Regions from separate parts of the Rhizobium beringeri genome, predicted to be linked through region 2. Evidence: riboswitches for the same ligand, from Rfam matches in the RefSeq annotation. Region 2 holds a riboswitch; each other region holds the start of a gene.
The links. Region 2 has a riboswitch for FMN ahead of ELH03_RS13415 (6,7-dimethyl-8-ribityllumazine synthase). Riboswitches for the same ligand answer to the same signal wherever they lie in the genome.
Positions count from the first base shown of each region.

Region 1: it holds a riboswitch for FMN, as region 2 does, so the genes downstream of both, ribB (3,4-dihydroxy-2-butanone-4-phosphate synthase) here and ELH03_RS13415 (6,7-dimethyl-8-ribityllumazine synthase) in region 2, are expected to answer to the same signal.
Region 3: it holds a riboswitch for FMN, as region 2 does, so the genes downstream of both, ribN (riboflavin transporter RibN) here and ELH03_RS13415 (6,7-dimethyl-8-ribityllumazine synthase) in region 2, are expected to answer to the same signal.

Region 1 is NZ_SILG01000001.1:2,220,372-2,225,726, reverse strand. It holds gene ELH03_RS11235 (PAS domain-containing hybrid sensor histidine kinase/response regulator family protein) at 1-40, shown strand, start outside; gene mobB (molybdopterin-guanine dinucleotide biosynthesis protein B) at 1-493, opposite strand, end outside; gene mobA (molybdenum cofactor guanylyltransferase MobA) at 490-1,119, opposite strand; gene ELH03_RS11220 (DMT family transporter) at 1,129-2,037, opposite strand; gene ELH03_RS11215 (SDR family oxidoreductase) at 2,366-3,133, shown strand; gene ribB (3,4-dihydroxy-2-butanone-4-phosphate synthase) at 3,220-3,855, opposite strand; FMN riboswitch at 3,982-4,180, opposite strand; gene ELH03_RS11205 (glucose 1-dehydrogenase) at 4,370-5,152, opposite strand; gene ELH03_RS11200 (hypothetical protein) at 5,210-5,355, opposite strand, start outside.
Region 2 is NZ_SILG01000001.1:2,643,055-2,648,409, forward strand. It holds gene ELH03_RS13390 (winged helix-turn-helix domain-containing protein) at 1-405, opposite strand, end outside; gene ELH03_RS13395 (adenylate/guanylate cyclase domain-containing protein) at 479-1,597, opposite strand; gene ELH03_RS13400 (hypothetical protein) at 1,882-2,106, shown strand; gene ELH03_RS13405 (GCG_CRPN prefix-to-repeats domain-containing protein) at 2,222-2,530, opposite strand; gene ELH03_RS13410 (SRPBCC family protein) at 2,762-3,208, opposite strand; FMN riboswitch at 3,449-3,591, shown strand; gene ELH03_RS13415 (6,7-dimethyl-8-ribityllumazine synthase) at 3,670-4,104, shown strand; gene ELH03_RS13420 (SDR family oxidoreductase) at 4,171-4,941, opposite strand; gene ELH03_RS13425 (alpha/beta fold hydrolase) at 5,005-5,355, opposite strand, start outside.
Region 3 is NZ_SILG01000001.1:1,319,320-1,324,674, forward strand. It holds gene lon (endopeptidase La) at 1-986, shown strand, start outside; gene hupB (DNA-binding protein HupB) at 1,193-1,468, shown strand; FMN riboswitch at 1,656-1,810, shown strand; gene ribN (riboflavin transporter RibN) at 1,895-2,803, shown strand; gene ELH03_RS06795 (esterase-like activity of phytase family protein) at 2,900-5,098, shown strand; gene ELH03_RS06800 (aldo/keto reductase) at 5,185-5,355, opposite strand, start outside.

The sequences.
Region 1 (5,355 bases), 420 kb from region 2:
TGTCAGCGATGAAATCGGCGATGGCGCCTGTGTCGTCTAGATCGAAGACCGGCAGGGCCGTATCCGTGACCGCATGATCGGCGGCGATAGCGCAGATATGGGGATCGCTCGGCGCCAACGGTTCACGATTTGCCGCTTCCAGGCGGCGGGCCTCGATCTTCGGGATCGGCTCGCGCTTATAACCTTCGATCAGCACGAGGTCGCAGGGGGCGAGGCGGGCGAGGATCTCCTCGAACTCGGGTTCCGGCGCACCGCGCAGCTCGTGCATGATGGCGTAGCGGGTGCCGGAGACGATGGTGACCTCGTGGGCGCCGGCCTGGCGGTGGCGGTAGCTGTCGGCCCCGACCTTGTCGATGTCGAAATCATGATGGGCGTGCTTGATCGTCGAGATCCTGTAGCCGCGGCGGGTGAACTCCGTCACCAGTCGGACGGCGAGCCCCGTCTTGCCTGAGTTCTTCCAGCCGGCGATGCCGAAAATTTTCGGTGCAGTCATCCGCGAAGGGCCTCCAGCCAGCGTTCCGCCTCGACGAGATCGTCGGGCGTGTTGATGTTGAAGAAGGGATCGAGCAGGCTGGCGCGGGTCGGATGCAGCGGAAACGCCACTTCCGTAACGTCATGCCGTAACAGGAAGTCGCGTACGCGGCGCTTCTCGTCGGTGGCGATCCAGGCTCCGAGATCGGCGGCCAGCGTCACCGGCCAGAGCCCGAAGACCGAATGGCTGCGGCCCTCGGAGGCGGCAATGGCGATCTGCGACGGGTGCTCGATCGCTGCCGCCAGCCGGACGACGAGATCGGCCGGGAAGAACGGGCAATCCACCGAGACGGTGACAACATGGGTGATCGAGGGTAGGCCGGCGGCATAGACCATGGCGGCATGGATGCCGGCCATCGGTCCGGCCTTGCCGCGAAATCGGTCGGGAACGACAGGCACGCCCTCGGCGGCGGCATCGGCATTGACGGCAACGAGCGGGGTCTGCTGCGAGAGGCGGGTCAGCACATGATGGAGCAGGCTCTCGGCCCCGAGCATCACGCCTGCCTTGTCGCGGCCCATGCGTTGCGAGCGGCCGCCGGCCAATACAACGCCTGCTATATCAGATCTGTCGAGCGAGAATTCAGCCATCATCCTTCCTCAGACCGGCGCGCGCGGGGCGGATTCCTGCGCGATCGGCGACACACGGCGCTTGGCCTCACGATAGAATGTATAGAGCCCTGAGGCGATGACGATCGCAGCCCCGACGAGCGTCCAGCTGTCAGGCACTTCGGCGAAGAAGAGGAAGCCGAGCAGGGAAGAAAAGATCAGGCTGGTATAGCGGAACGGTGCGACGAAGGAGATTTCGCCGGTGCGCATGGCGAGGATGACCGACTGGTAGCCGACGAGCACCAGCACCGATGCGAGCACGAGATGCCCAAGCGCGTTAGCGCTGACCGGCTGCCAGCCGCCGAGCACCGGGATGAGCAGCGCGCCGAAGAAGGAGGCAGATATGGCGGTGATGACGGTTATCATCAGCGAGGGAATCTCCGGGCTAATGCTCCGGGTGGCGAGATCGCGGCCGGCCGTCGTCAGCACCGCGGCGACGCAGAGCAGGGCAGCGGCGGTGAATCCATCGGGGCCGGGACGGATAATGATCATCACGCCGACGAGGCCGACGAGGATTGCCGACCAGCGCCGCCAGCCGACCGGCTCGCCGAAGAACAGCGCAGCCCCGAAGGTAACGACCAGCGGCAGCGACTGCAGGATCGCCGAAGCATTGGCGATCGGCATCATGCCGAGCGCGGTAATATAGGTGACGGCGGAGAGTGTTTCGCAGATGATCCTGAAGATGATCATCGGCTGCAGCATGATGCGCCAGGAACGCAGCGCGCCCATTTTCCAGGCGATCAGATAGACAAGCAGGCTGGTGAAGAGGCCGCGCAGGAACATGATCTCGCCGGCGTTCATATAGGCGATCACCGATTTGGATAGAGCGTCGCTTGCAGAAAAGCCGGCCATCGCCATGCTCATATAGATGGCGCCCTCAGTATTGCGTGACCGCGGCATGAAGAGATTCCCGTTACCTGTGCGCCCCTTTTAGTCGCGAAGATGCATGAAGGGAATCGGATGAATGTCACACCAGCCATAAATCGATGATGCGGTGCACAATGGCGCTGATGTCAACGCAGGCGTGTGGGTGGAAGTCCCGACAAATCCCCGTTTTATAAAGTGAATTCCGATATTTCCGATGCCGCAATCAAGGCGTCGATGAGGACGCGCCGTCGCGCTGCCGGTTCGGCCATAGGCGTTTTTCTCTTCATGCGCGGGAAACGGGTGGCCGCATCGCCTGATGTTTGAGCATCTCAGATCTCGCAACAACCCAGGAGAGACCGAAATGACACTTCTCAACGACAAGATCGCAATCATCACCGGCGCAAGCTCCGGCATCGGCCGCGCGGCGGCGAAACTCTTTGCGCGGCAAGGCGCCAAGCTTGTGGTCACCGGCCGGCGACAGGACGCGCTCGATGCGGTCATCGCGGAAATTGAGGCGGAGGGTGGTCAGGCCGTCGCCATATCAGGCGATGTCAGGGACGAGGCGCTGCAGGCAAGGCTCGTCGAGACGGCAGTCTCGCGTTTCGGCCGGCTCGACATCGCCTTCAACAATGCCGGCATCCTCGGTGAGATGGGGCCGGTCGCCGGGCTGTCGGTGGAGGGCTGGCGCGAGACGATCGAGACCAATCTCACCGCCGCCTTCCTCGGCGCCAAGCACCAGTCGGCGGCGATGGGAAAAGGCGGCGGATCGCTGATCTTCACCTCGACTTTCGTCGGCCACACCGTCGGCATGCCTGGCATGGCCGCCTATGCGGCGAGCAAGGCGGGGCTGATCGGCTTCGTGCAGGTACTCGCCGCTGAACTCGGAGCGCAGAAGATCCGCGTCAACGCACTGCTTCCCGGCGGCACCGACACACCCGCCAGCATCACCAACGCGCCTGATGCCACGCCGGAAGTGCTCGCCTTCGTCGAGGGATTGCATGCGCTAAAACGCATGGCGCAACCCGAAGAGATCGCCAATGCGGCGCTTTTCCTCGCCTCCGACATGTCGAGCTTCGTGACCGGCACGGCGATGCTGGCGGATGGTGGGGTTTCGATCAGCCGGACATAGGGCGGGCAAGGGAAGGCGCCGTCAGGGTCATCACTGTGGTACGCTCTTTGTTGCGGCGGGCTATGCCGCCGCAACAAAAGCATCGATCAGGCGACTTCGCGTATGTCTCTTTCGGCCTGGCGGTCGAGGTAGGCGACCAGATCCTCGATGGTGACGAGGGGGAGGTTGTGGCGTTCGGCGAAGAGCGTGAGTTCGGGCAGGCGGGACATGGTTCCGTCGTCGTTGGCGACTTCGCAGATGACGCCGGCGGGGATCCTTCCGGCGAGGCGGGCGAGATCGACGGCGGCTTCGGTGTGGCCGGGGCGGCCAAGCACGCCGCGGGGGTTGGCGCGGAGCGGAAAGATGTGGCCGGGGCGGGCGAATTCGTCAGGCTTTGCGCGATCGTCGACGAGGGCGCGGACGGTGGCGGCACGGTCCGCCGCAGAAATGCCCGTCGTCGTGCCCTTGAGATAATCGACCGAGACCGTGAAGGCAGTTTTGTGCGATTCCGTGTTGTTGGGTACCATCAGCGGAATATCGAGCGCATCGAGACGCTCGCCTTCCATGGCGATGCAAACGAGACCGCGGGCGTGGGTCATCATGAAAGCGATTGTCTCCGGAGTGACGGCATCGGCCGCGACCACGATATCGCCTTCATTTTCCCGGTTCTGGTCGTCGACGACGACGACCATCTTGCCGCTGGCAATGGCTGTTATGGCATCTTCAATTGTTGCGATAGTCATGCTGTCTGGCCTTTCAAGGGTTATGTCAGCGGGCTGACATGGTCTGCTCGGCTCAATCCGTGAGCGAGCCTTCTGCCCTTGGGCGAACAAACGTCAGCCGACTCCAGGATGGAGTGCGACTGCCCGTGTTGTCCTCTTCCATCCGGACTATACCGTCGGCTCCGGCATCTCACCGGATCTGCTGACCTTCCAGCAATTCAAAGTGCTACAGCGTCTTTTGCGCGTCTGAAAGACGCGCGGCGCTGTAGTGCCGGAAGCGCTCGCGGGCTCCAGGATTGCTCCTGATACCGCCGGTGGGGAATTACACCCCGCCCTGAGAACATTTCAAAGATAGGATCAAAAACAGGCGGATGGCAAGGTCAGTCGACCGGGCAAAAATGCAAAGCTGCCCTAACGCCGATGGACACACTGTTCACACGGAGGCGACGACCGGGTCGCCTTCCGCGCTTGGTTGGTGGTTTGATCCTTCCATGCAGGTCGCCCAAAACCACTGCGCACTGTTGGGCGACCTGCATCAGGACATGATCAGGCCGCCGTCGACATTGATCGTCTGGCCGGTGATATAGGCGGCGTCATCGCTGGCGAGGAAGGTGACCAGGCCGGCGACGTCTTCGCCGGAGCCGGCCCGTTTCATCGGGATGCCCTCGACCCATTCCTTCATCAGCTCGCCGGGGGCGTAGTTGCCGAGCAGCTTGCCCCAGGCCTGGTCGTTATAGGCCCACATGTCGGTCTCGATGATGCCGGGGCAGAAGGCGTTGACGGTGATTTTCTCGGTTGCGACTTCCTTGGCCAGGCTCTGGGTGATGCCGACGACGCCCATTTTCGAGGCGGCATAATGCGGCGTGAAGATGAAGCCGTCGCGGGCTTGGCCGGAGGCGGTGTTGATGATGCGGCCGCCGCGCTTGTGCTTGCGCATTCTTGATATCGCCTCCTGGGCGCAGAGGAAGACGCCCTTGGTGTTGACGGCCATGACTTTGTCCCACTCGTTTTCGGTCAAGTCCTCGACCCGGGCGATGGTGATGACGCCGGCATTCTGGATCGAGACGTCGACCGCGCCGAATTCTTTCTCGGCGGCATCATAGAGTGCAATGACGCTTGCCTTGTCGGTGACATCGCCCACGAATGAGATCGCCTTGCCGCCTTCGGCCCGGATCTGTTCGGCAACGCTATGGACCAGGTCCTCATTGGCCGAGACGACGAGATTGGCGCCCTCGCGCGCAAAACGTTTTGCGATGGCGGCGCCGATGCCGCGGCTACCCCCAGTAATGACGACAGTCTTCTGCTCAAAGCGTTTCATGCTCTTTCCTTGTCCGTCGATAAACAGCAAATCTGGGTGCGACCTACCATGCGATCATTATTGGATCTCAACCGGTTGTCGCGAATTCAAGCAGTCTTTAGCGCCGATGACGACGTCCGAGCCCGCCGCCCGTTCGACAGCCCGTTCGATCGGCGTGAAGGGCGGGCAGACGACGATATCGCACGCCGTCATGCCCGTTAGTC
Region 2 (5,355 bases):
ATATTCCTCCAGCGCCTGCTGCATCTGGCCGACCTGCAGAGAGAGTATCGCCTGGTTGAAGGCGAGATCGAGATCCAGCGCTTCGCCCTCAACCTCGCTTGCCGGCACCGAGGTGAGCTCGTGGCTGGCGCGCCACCAGCGGTCGCGCCGCGAAGCATGCGGCGCTTCCTCTATGAAGCCGTATTGGGCGAGCTGACGCAGGTGATAGCTGGTCGCGCCGCTATTCAGCCCGAGCCGCGCCGCAAGCTGCGTCGCCGTGGCGGGTCCATCGACCCGCAGCATGCCGAGCATGCGCAGCCGGACAGGATGCGTCAGCGCCTTCAGCGCGGTTGGATCGGGCACGACGCGGCTGAGGGTGCGGGGTGCGGTGACGGATTGAGCAGGCGGCGGGCGCGGATTTTTCATGCCGGAAGCCTACTATTGCAAAGATATCTTTGCAAAGCTTTCTTTGCATAAATGCAACTGCCCTGTCCGCGGCTCAATCCTCAGGCAGGGTGAAGACCGCGCAAGGGGCGGCGATGCCGCGCAAGGTGTGCTCTCCGAGCGGCATCAGGGCCGTTGCCGTATTCGCCGCCACTGCGCCCGAGATCAGCACACTTCGGCCGAGCGGCTTGCACAGCCCTTCCAGCCGGCTGACCAGATTGACGGCGGGGCCGATGGCGGTGAAATCCAGCCGGTCGGCAGCACCAATATTCCCCCACAGGATCTCGCCGAAATGCAGTGCTGCGCCGAAGGGCAGCGGCGCCAGCCCCTGCGCCTGGCGCACCTGATCGAGGTGGGCCATGCCCGCGCGGCTGGCGGCGACCGCGCGCAGCGCGGCCTCGCAGGCCTCGCGATCCCCTCGGGCAGCGTCGCTCTCGCTCGACGTAGCCGTGACCGGAAAGATCGCCAGCACGCCGTCGCCGATGAACTTCAGCACCTCGCCCCCGAAGGCATGCACGGCGCCCGCGACACGGTCGAACCAGGCGTCCAGTACGGTGATCATCACGTGAGGCTCGGTCACCTCGGAGAGCGCGGTGAAGTCGCGCAGATCGGCGCAGAGAAGGGCTGCGCGGATGGTCTCGCCGGTGCCGCGGGCAAGCGCGCCGGCCTGCACCCGGGCGGCGCTGCGCCGGCCGAGATAGGCTTCAAGCAGCGCGGCCCGCGCCTCCCGCGCCGCCAAAGCGGCGAGCGGGGCTGCAGAAAAACGCGCAACTTCGTGCAGCAGGCCAGCCTCGGCCGGGCCGAATGCGCTGCCCCCTACCCCGTTTGCAACCCCCGCCCAGCCAAGCAGCGGGCTGTCCAATGCCTGATTATCCTGCGTAGGCCCGATCCTGGCCTCCCATACCGGCCCGAGCCCGGCCAGCCACTCGCGCCCAGCCTCGCTCTGCGGAGCCGCGGCAAAGGCTAACGCCTCGATGACAGCACCGGTCTCGGCGCGCCACAGCCAGGTGCGCCGCGCTATGATCGGATGCGGCACCGAAAGGGTCAGCGCGCCGCCGGAAAGCGGCAGGCCATCGGCCAGCAGCCTGCGCCCGAGTTCGGCCAGAAACCGTTCGGGACCAGGCGAGGCGCCGGCCTCGTCAACCAGCCAGGCAAGGGGGGACGGCAGATCCATAGCTTAACATCGCACGCTCACCGGGGCAGCCGCAAGGACATCCCCGGAGTGACCGCTTGCGGTCATCCCGGGTTCGACAAGCAGATATCCTGCACGTTCATCAGGACACGCCACGGGTGTCCGTGAGGACATTCCCATCGACTCAACCTGTCACCCCAAAAGTGCGTCCACTCCCCTGTCGAAAAACCATCCACTGCGGTGGAAAACAAAAAATAAACACTTTAAACTTGCGCGACTTTGATTCCATTATAGGGCCGTTCGTCATCGTGTGATTGAGGGGTGCGATGGGCACGATATTCTGGCCAAAAGATCCGCTGGATGGGAATGACATGACGCTGCTGACGTCGATCCTTCGGCGATGGTGCGAAAGGTATCAGGTCGAGCTGACGGCGGAGGAAAGCAGCCGCAAGGCGAAAGAACTCGTCGAATGGTTCGAATTCGGCGTCAAGGATCCCGTCGAGCTCGAGGAATTGATCGACGACACGCACTGGCTCGTCAGCAGGATCTGACCCTCTCGGGCAAATCGCAAGAACGCTGGCTGTCAGCGTCGGCGAAGCTGTTTTATGAGAAAAGGCCGGGCGAAAATCGCTCCGGCCTTCGTCCATTTACATCTAAGCGAGACCTTTAGTCATCATCCCGCCAACGCCGGTCGCGATCCCAGCGCCTCTCATGGCGCCAGCGCGGGCCATCCCAATCCCGGTGACGCCGCTCCCAACCCCAGCGGGGCGGACCACCGTAGAAAGCTACCGGCGGCGGGCGTCTCCAGTTTCGCCGGCATTCACCCCAGCGCGTCAGATGCCATCCGCGACCGCAGGCGTAGTCGACCTTTGTGACGTTGCTCTGGACTTTGATTGTCCCCATCGGCATCGCCTCCGCGGTACCGATCGAGAGGCCGCCAACGAGCAAGGCAGCCGCGATAGAAAGTGCTTTCATCGAGAACTCCATTTCAATCCAGCCGCCCCTACTTTATGGCCGCTAAATTGAACTGGAGATGAACTGCGCGTTCATGTTTGGCGCTAGAGCGTGATGCCGAAAAATGTGAGCGGTTTCGGACGAAATCGTGCTCTAACTCTTTAATTTAGAACAGGATTCAGACTTTGGGTTGATCCAGTCTAAAATCATCCTGTTCTGGCAGCGCGCGATGTCGAAGGTGGAAAAGCCGGGCTACGTCCTGCCGTAAAAAGGGTCGGGACCTGGATCACGCCCGGCGGCGACTTCGGTCAGCCGCTCGAGGTAATGCGCCCAGCCTTCCGCATGGCCGGCGCATTGGTCGGCGCTGGGCAGGCCGCTATGGGTGAGCCGCAGCAGCGTTCCGCCTCCCTGCTCGATCAGGTCGATCTCGACCAAGCTCGACCCTGGCGGCACCACTTCGCTGCCGTCCCAGCCGAAGCTGTAAGCAAGGCGATGAACCGGCACCACCTCACGAAACGAGCCGCGTGCAAAGCGGGCGCCGGTGACGTTGACGAGATAGAGCCCGCCGGGCTGCGGCTCGACCTGCGCTTCTGTTCCCATCCAGCGCAGGATCTTCTCCGGATCGGTCATCAGTGCAAACACCGCAGCCGGCGGCGCCGCGATATGCGCCTCGCGGTGAACGACGAAAGATTCTGGCATCACTCTCTCCCATGGTTGTCACGGCCCCGCCCAGGCGGAGACAGCGCGTCCTGTCTTGTCGTGCTTCTGACGTGGATGTCCTCACAGAGAGCATGTAGGCGCAAGCTCCTCCTCCGCAAGAGGGATTGCCCGTCGCCATCGACAAACGAGCGAAATCGCCGCTTGCGGAGCCCTGATCCAGCTCCGGCCGCGAAAGCATTTCGACCTATTGCCAGCCAGTCGCCTTCCCCCTATTGTTCGCGCCGTTCTCAGGGCGGGGTGAAAGTCCCTACCGGCGGTATGCAATTTTGATTGCGAGCCCGCGAGCGCCTTCTCAGGAAGGGTCAGCAGATCAGGTGAGATGCCTGAGCCGACGGTCATAGTCCGGATGAAAGAGAACGTGCGTTCCTGCCGCCCTTGCGGCTGTCGGGAACGTTCGTGATCGCCTTGGGTGATGTGTCTGTTCGCCAAAGGAGATTACCGTGACACCCACCCGCTACGCCTTCGTCAAAGCCAGCTGGCACGCCGACATCGTCGACCGCGCCCTTGATGGTTTCTACCAGCTCGTTCCGCCCGAGCAGGTCGACGTGTTCGATGTTCCCGGCGCATTCGAGATGCCGCTGCTCTCCCGCGATCTTGCGGCAACCGGGCGTTACGGCGCCGTCATTGCCGCGGCCTTCGTCGTCGACGGCGGAATCTACCGCCACGAATTCGTCGCCCAGGCCGTCGTCGATGGGCTGATGCGCGCCGGCATGGATACGGGCGTACCGGTACTTTCCGTGTCGCTGACGCCGCATCAGTATCAGGAAACCGAGCACCACAAGCAGATCTACCGCGCACATTTCGTCGAGAAGGGCCGTGAAGCAGCAAAGGCGGCTCTGACGATCGGCAAAACCCGCGCCGCTCTTGCCGCGTGACAGCGGCTCGACGAGCAGAAGAACAACAGGCGATGAAGACGGCGGGCAATCCCGCCGTCGCCCACATCAGATCGACTTCACCTCGCCGCCATCCATGCGCAGCGTCGAGCCGGTCATCCAGCGGGCGCCCGGCGATACCAGGAACGCCATCAGCTCGGCGATTTCCTCCGGTTCGCCGTAGCGGGCGATGCCTGCTTGCTCGGGGAAATTGGCGGTCGCCTCTTCTACGGTCAGGCCGTGCAGCGGCGCCCAGTGCTTGAGATAGGAACGGCGCCGGCCGGTCATGACGGGACCGGGCAGTACGCTGTTGACCTGCACGCCATCGGCGATACCGCGATCGGAAAAGGCCTTGGCCAGCGCCACAATGGCGGCATTGATCGTTCCGACCGCTGCATAGGGTGCCTTCGGAAATACCGCCGAATTGCCCGACATCAGGACGACGGAGCCCTTGGTCTCTTTCAACGGCGGCCATGCCGCGATCGTCAGGCGCCGCGCGCCATGCAGCTTCAGAGCCAGTCCGCCCTCCCACTGGGCGTCGGTCATTTCGAAAAGATCGATCTGCGGCACCGCGCCGGCGATGTTAAGCAGCGCATCGATGCGGCCGAGGGCACCGAGCGCCTGATCGACCACGGCCTGCGCCGCCGCCGGCTCAGCAAGGTCGGCGCCGATGACGAGGGCCTGCGCGCCGACCGCCCTCACCGCTTGCGCGGTCTCCTCAAGGTTGGCGCGGTTGCGGGCGACCAGCACCAGCGCCGAAAAATCGCGCGCCAGGCGCAGCGCCGTTGCCTGGCCGATGCCCTGGCTGGCGCCGGTAATGATGGCTACTGAGTTCGACATGGCAGATCTCCTGTTGGCGAGAGCCACGGCCCCCCTTCCGGAGGGCCGTGGCCGGGTTTTCCGTCAGCGGGCCAGAAAATCGCGGATCGCGGCCGCGATCTCGGCGGCGTGCGTTTCCAGCGCAAAATGGCCGGTGTCGAGGAAGCGGACGACCACATTGGGATTATCGCGCTTGAAGGCTTCGGCGCCGGGCGGCAGGAAGAACGGATCGTTCTTGCCCCACACGGCCAGGAACGGCGGCTTGTGGGTGCGGAAATACTCCTGGAAGGCAGGGTAGAGCGCGACATTGCTCTTGTAGTCGCCGAAAAGATCAAGCTGCACATCCTCAACATCAGGCCGGGCCAGATAGAAATTGTCGAGCGAATAGCCATCGGGCGAAACCGTGGTCGGATCGGCGACGCCGTGGGTATATTG
Region 3 (5,355 bases), 1.3 Mb from region 2:
ATATTCCAGCGCCCCTGATGGACCGCATGGAGATCATCCGTATCGCCGGCTACACCGAGGATGAAAAGCGCGAAATCGCCAAGCGGCACCTGCTGCCGAAGGCCATCAAGGAACATGCGTTGCAGCCGGAAGAATTCTCGGTCAGCGACGACGCCCTGATGGCGATCAGCCAGCAGTACACCCGTGAAGCCGGCGTCCGCAACTTCGAACGCGAACTGATGAAACTCGCCCGCAAGGCGGTCACTGAGATCATCAAGGGCAAGACGAAGGCCGTTCATGTGACGGCGGCCAACATCTCCGACTACCTGGGCGTCCCGCGCTTCCGCCATGGCGAAGCAGAGGGCGAGGATCAGGTCGGCGTCGTGACCGGTCTTGCCTGGACGGAAGTCGGTGGCGAGCTGCTGACCATCGAAGGTGTGATGATGCCGGGCAAGGGCCGCATGACGGTCACCGGCAATCTGAAGGAAGTCATGAAGGAATCGATCTCGGCAGCGGCCTCCTATGTCCGCTCGCGCGCTGTCGATTTCGGCATCGAGCCGCCGCGCTTCGACAAGAGCGACATCCACGTGCACGTGCCGGAAGGTGCAACGCCGAAGGATGGCCCCTCGGCCGGCGTCGCCATGGCAACAGCGATCGTCTCGATCATGACCGGCATCCCTGTGGACAGGCATGTCGCCATGACCGGTGAAATCACCCTTCGCGGCCGTGTGCTGCCGATCGGCGGTCTCAAGGAAAAGCTGCTCGCAGCGCTTCGCGGCGGCATCAAGAAGGTGCTGATTCCGGAGGAAAACGCCAAGGACCTGGCGGAGATTCCTGATAACGTGAAGAACAACATGGAGATCATCCCGGTATCCCGCATGGGCGAGGTGATCAAGCATGCGCTGATCCGGCGGCCGGAGCCGATTGAATGGGACGGCACGGTGGAAACGCCGGTCATCACATCGGTCGAAGGCCTCGATGAGACAGGCGCAACCATAGCGCATTGAGTGGCCTTTGCCACATTTATGCCCAATTGGCCCAAAACACGCAAAAAGGCTGGCGGAAACGCCAGCCTTTTTTGTGAAAACGTCATGTAGACGCTTGCTTTTCCTTGATTTGCAGGGCTTTTGGGTTTTCGGCGGGCCTGATGAAACCTATTCTGCGCCTAGCTTACTTTTGAGTCGTTTCATACCATTTAGAAAGGGGTGGAAACATGAACAAGAATGAACTCGTGTCCGCAGTAGCCGAAAAGGCAGGACTGACGAAGTCCGACGCGGCTTCCGCTGTTGACGCGGTTTTCGACGTTGTCCAGGCTGAACTCAAGAACAAGGGCGACATCCGCCTCGCGGGTTTCGGCAGCTTCACCGTTTCTCATCGTGCCGCAACGAAGGGCCGTAATCCGTCGACGGGCGCTGAAGTCGACATTCCGGCTCGCAACGTGCCAAAATTCACGCCCGGCAAGGGCCTGAAGGACGCCGTCAACGGCTGATCTGATATTATCCGTCAGCCGGAAACGAGACCGGTTGTGCAGGATTTGAGAGGGGTTCGGCTTTGCCGGACCCCTTTTGCTTCAGAGCATGATGCCGAAAAGTGTGAGCGGTTTTCGGACGACATCATGCTCTACTTTTTTGATCTGAGAGCACTCTTGCCGCCGCGCGGGCTTTGATCTACGACATTTCCGTTCTCAGGGCGGGGTGAAACTCCCCACCGGCGGTAAGGGTTTCGGCTCGAGCCCGCGAGCGCCTTCCCTTGTGTCCAAGCGGGGGAGGGGTCAGCAGATCCGGTGCGATTCCGGAGCCGAGGGTTAAAGTCCGGATGGAAGAGAATGAGTGTCGGTCGTGCGAAGGGCAGGGATCCGCCATGTCGCTCGTGTCCGTGCCTCATGCGTCCTGATTTATGTTGGTCCCTGTTCTGGATGAAAGACATGAATCAGACTTCCCTTGCAGTCTCGCCGTCCCGGGCCGTTGTCGGTGCACTCTGGATGGTGCTTGCCGGCATTGCTTTTTCGCTTCTCAACGTCGTCACCCAATGGCTGACGATGAAGCTTGCCTTTCCCTCGGCGTCGGCAGCCTTCTGGCAATATGGCTTCGCCTTCCTGTTTTCGCTGCCGTTCCTCAAGAGGCTCGGCCTTGCGGCGATGCGCACGCACTATCCCTGGCGTCACCTCGTGCGCGTCGCGCTTGCCGCGCTCGGTGTCGAGGCCTGGGTCGCCGGCCTTGCCGCCGTACCGATCTGGCAGGCGATCGCACTGGTGATGACCTCGCCCTTCTTCATCATTCTGGGCGCCCGGCTTTTCCTGGGTGAACGCGTCGGCCCGGCTCGCTGGGCAGCGACGGCAGCGGGTTTCACCGGAGCCATGATCATCCTGCAGCCATGGTCGGACGGCTTTGGCTGGGCGGCACTCTTGCCTGTGCTCTCGGCGCTGCTGTGGGGCGCCTCGTCGCTGATCACCAAGAGCCTGACTGGCATTGAACGACCGGAGACGATCACCGTCTGGCTGCTCGTTCTGCTGACGCCGATAAACGGCGGGCTGGCGCTTATGGCAGGTTTTGCAGTACCGACGGGTGCAACACTTGCCCTGTTCCTGCTGGCGGGGCTGCTGACCGCAGCAGCGCAGTATTTCCTGACGCTTGCCTATGCCGCAGCGGATGCCGCCTACGTCCAGCCGTTCGACGATCTGAAGCTGCCGTTGAACGTTCTGGCCGGTTGGCTGTTCTTTGGCTACGCGCCGGCGGGTTACCTCTGGCTGGGAGCGGCTCTCATCCTGTCTGCTTCGCTCTTCATCATGCGAAACGAGATGCGCAGAGAGCGCAAACCAGCCTGACGCGCTCAGGTACAAAATGTCGCATCTGTCATGCCTCTGTCATGCCGCTCCCGCAGAAAACTCCTGTTTCGAATGTTCGACACATTGGGGGATTTCATGACAATTTCATCGCGCAAGGCAGCGCTCGCTGCCGCGCTTCTCGCATCCGTCGCCTTTCCGGCCACGGCCGAACCGGTTTTCAACCGCGTCGCTTCCTTTCCGGTTGCGCAGAACCTGCCGGCTGACAAGGACAAGCTTTCGGTGAGCTCCGCCGAAATCATCTCAGCGACCGACGACGGCAACACGCTGATCTATAGCGACAGCCCGCTCGGCGCGATCGGCTTCATCGACATTACCGATGCCAAGGCTCCGAAGGCCGGCGGTGCGGTGATGATGGACGGCGAGCCGACATCGGTCACCTCCAGCGCCGGCAAGGCGCTCGTTGCCATCAACACCTCCGAAAGCAAGGCGAAGCCCTCGGGCCGTCTCGCGATCGTCGACGTAGCGACCAAGAAGATCGAAAACAGCTGCGATCTCGGCGGCCAGCCGGATTCGATCGCCCTCAACAAGGACAAGACGCTCGGCACCATCGCGATCGAAAACGAGCGCGACGAAAAGGTCAATGACGGCAAGATCCCGCAAATGCCGGCTGGCGACCTCGTCGTCTTCCAGGTCAAGAACGGCACCGTCGATTGCGGCACCATCAAGCACGTCGCGCTGGCCGGGCTTGCCGGCGTCGCTCCTGAGGATCCGGAACCGGAATTCGTCGCCTTCAACGGCCTGAACGAGATTGCCCTGACATTGCAGGAGAACAACGAAATCGTCATCATCGACGCCAACACGGCTGAAGTGAAGACGCATTTCTCCGCCGGCAGCGTCGATCTCACGGGCATCGACACCAAGCGTGACGGCGCCCTGAAATTCTCAGGCGAAGCCAAGGGTGTGCTACGCGAGCCCGACGCCGTGAAGTGGCTGGACGACAACCGCCTCGTCGTCGCCAATGAAGGCGACTACCAGGGCGGCTCGCGCGGCTTCACCATCTTCGACAAGACGGGCAAGCTTCTCTACGAATCGGGCGCATCCTTCGAACGCGCCGTCGCCCATATCGGCCACTATCCGGAAAGCCGGTCGGGATCGAAGGGCGTCGAGCCCGAAGGCCTTGAAGCCGCCAAGTTCGGCGACGATCAGTATTTCTTCCTGCTCGCCGAGCGCGCTTCGGTCGTCGGCGTCTATAAGGATACCGGAGCTGATCCCGAGCTTGTCCAGCTGTTGCCATCCGGCATTTCGCCGGAAGGCGCGATCGCCATCCCTAAGCGCAATCTTTTTGCGACCGCCAACGAGCTTGACCTCGGCAAGGATGGCGGCGCGCGCTCGCATGTGATGATCTACGAGCGCTCGGAAGGCGAAAAGGCCTATCCGCAGATCGTCTCCGCCGAGAAGGATGGCAATCCGATCGGCTTTGCAGCCCTTTCGGGTCTCGCCGCCGTTCCGGGCAAGCCGGGCATGCTCTACGCCGTCAGCGACAGCGTTCTGGGCTCGCAGCCGACGATCTACACGATCGATGCCAGCAAGAAGCCGGCCGTCATCACCGACGCTCTCGTCGTCAAGCGTGATGGCGCCCCGGCCCAGAAGCTCGACATCGAAGGTATTGCGGCTGCTGCCGACGGCTCCTTCTGGCTCGCCTCGGAAGGTTACAGCGAGCGGCTCGTCCCGCACGCCCTCTACAACGTCAATGCCAAGGGTGACATCAAGGCCGAGATCGCCCTGCCGAAGGAGCTCGTCGCCAACGAAATCCGCTACGGCTTCGAAGGCGTGACCATTGTCGGCACCGGCGACGATACGACGCTCTGGATGGCGGTCCAGCGTGAGTGGAGCGATGACGAGAAGGGCTTCGTCAAGCTCGTCTCCTACAATCCGAAGAAGAAGGAATGGGGTGCTGTGCGCTATCCGCTCGACAAGACGGAAAGCGGCTGGGTCGGCCTGTCGGAAATTTCCGCCCAGGGCGACAGCGTCTACATCATCGAGCGCGACAATCTCGTCGGCGATGCCGCCAGGCTGAAGAAGCTCTACAAGGTCGCGATATCGGAGCTGAAGCCTGCCAAGCTCGGCGGCGAGTTGCCGGTCGTCAAGAAGACCGAAGCCCATGACTTCCTCGGCGAACTGAAGACCGCGACCAATGGCTATGTGCTGGACAAGCTTGAAGGCTTCACCTTCGACGCATCGGGCAAGGCCTACGCGGTCACCGACAATGACGGCGTCAGCGACTCCTCCGGCGAGACCCTGTTCTTTCCGGTCGATCTCGTCGGCACGAACTGAGCCCACCAACTGACCTTGACGGATCGATGACATGAAAATGGCCGGGTTTTCGCCCGGCCATTTTTGGTTTCGAAATGTCCGACGGCCTACCAGCGCTGATGCACATGCGGCGCGATCAGCCGCTCGTAGATCTCGCGCGTTGCTGCCATGACATCGGCCGAAAGCGGCGCAAGGTCGGCGGCGGCCGCGTTGGCCCTGGCCTGCTCGGCGTTACGCGCTCCGGGGATGACGACGGTAACGGCATCGCTCATCAGGAT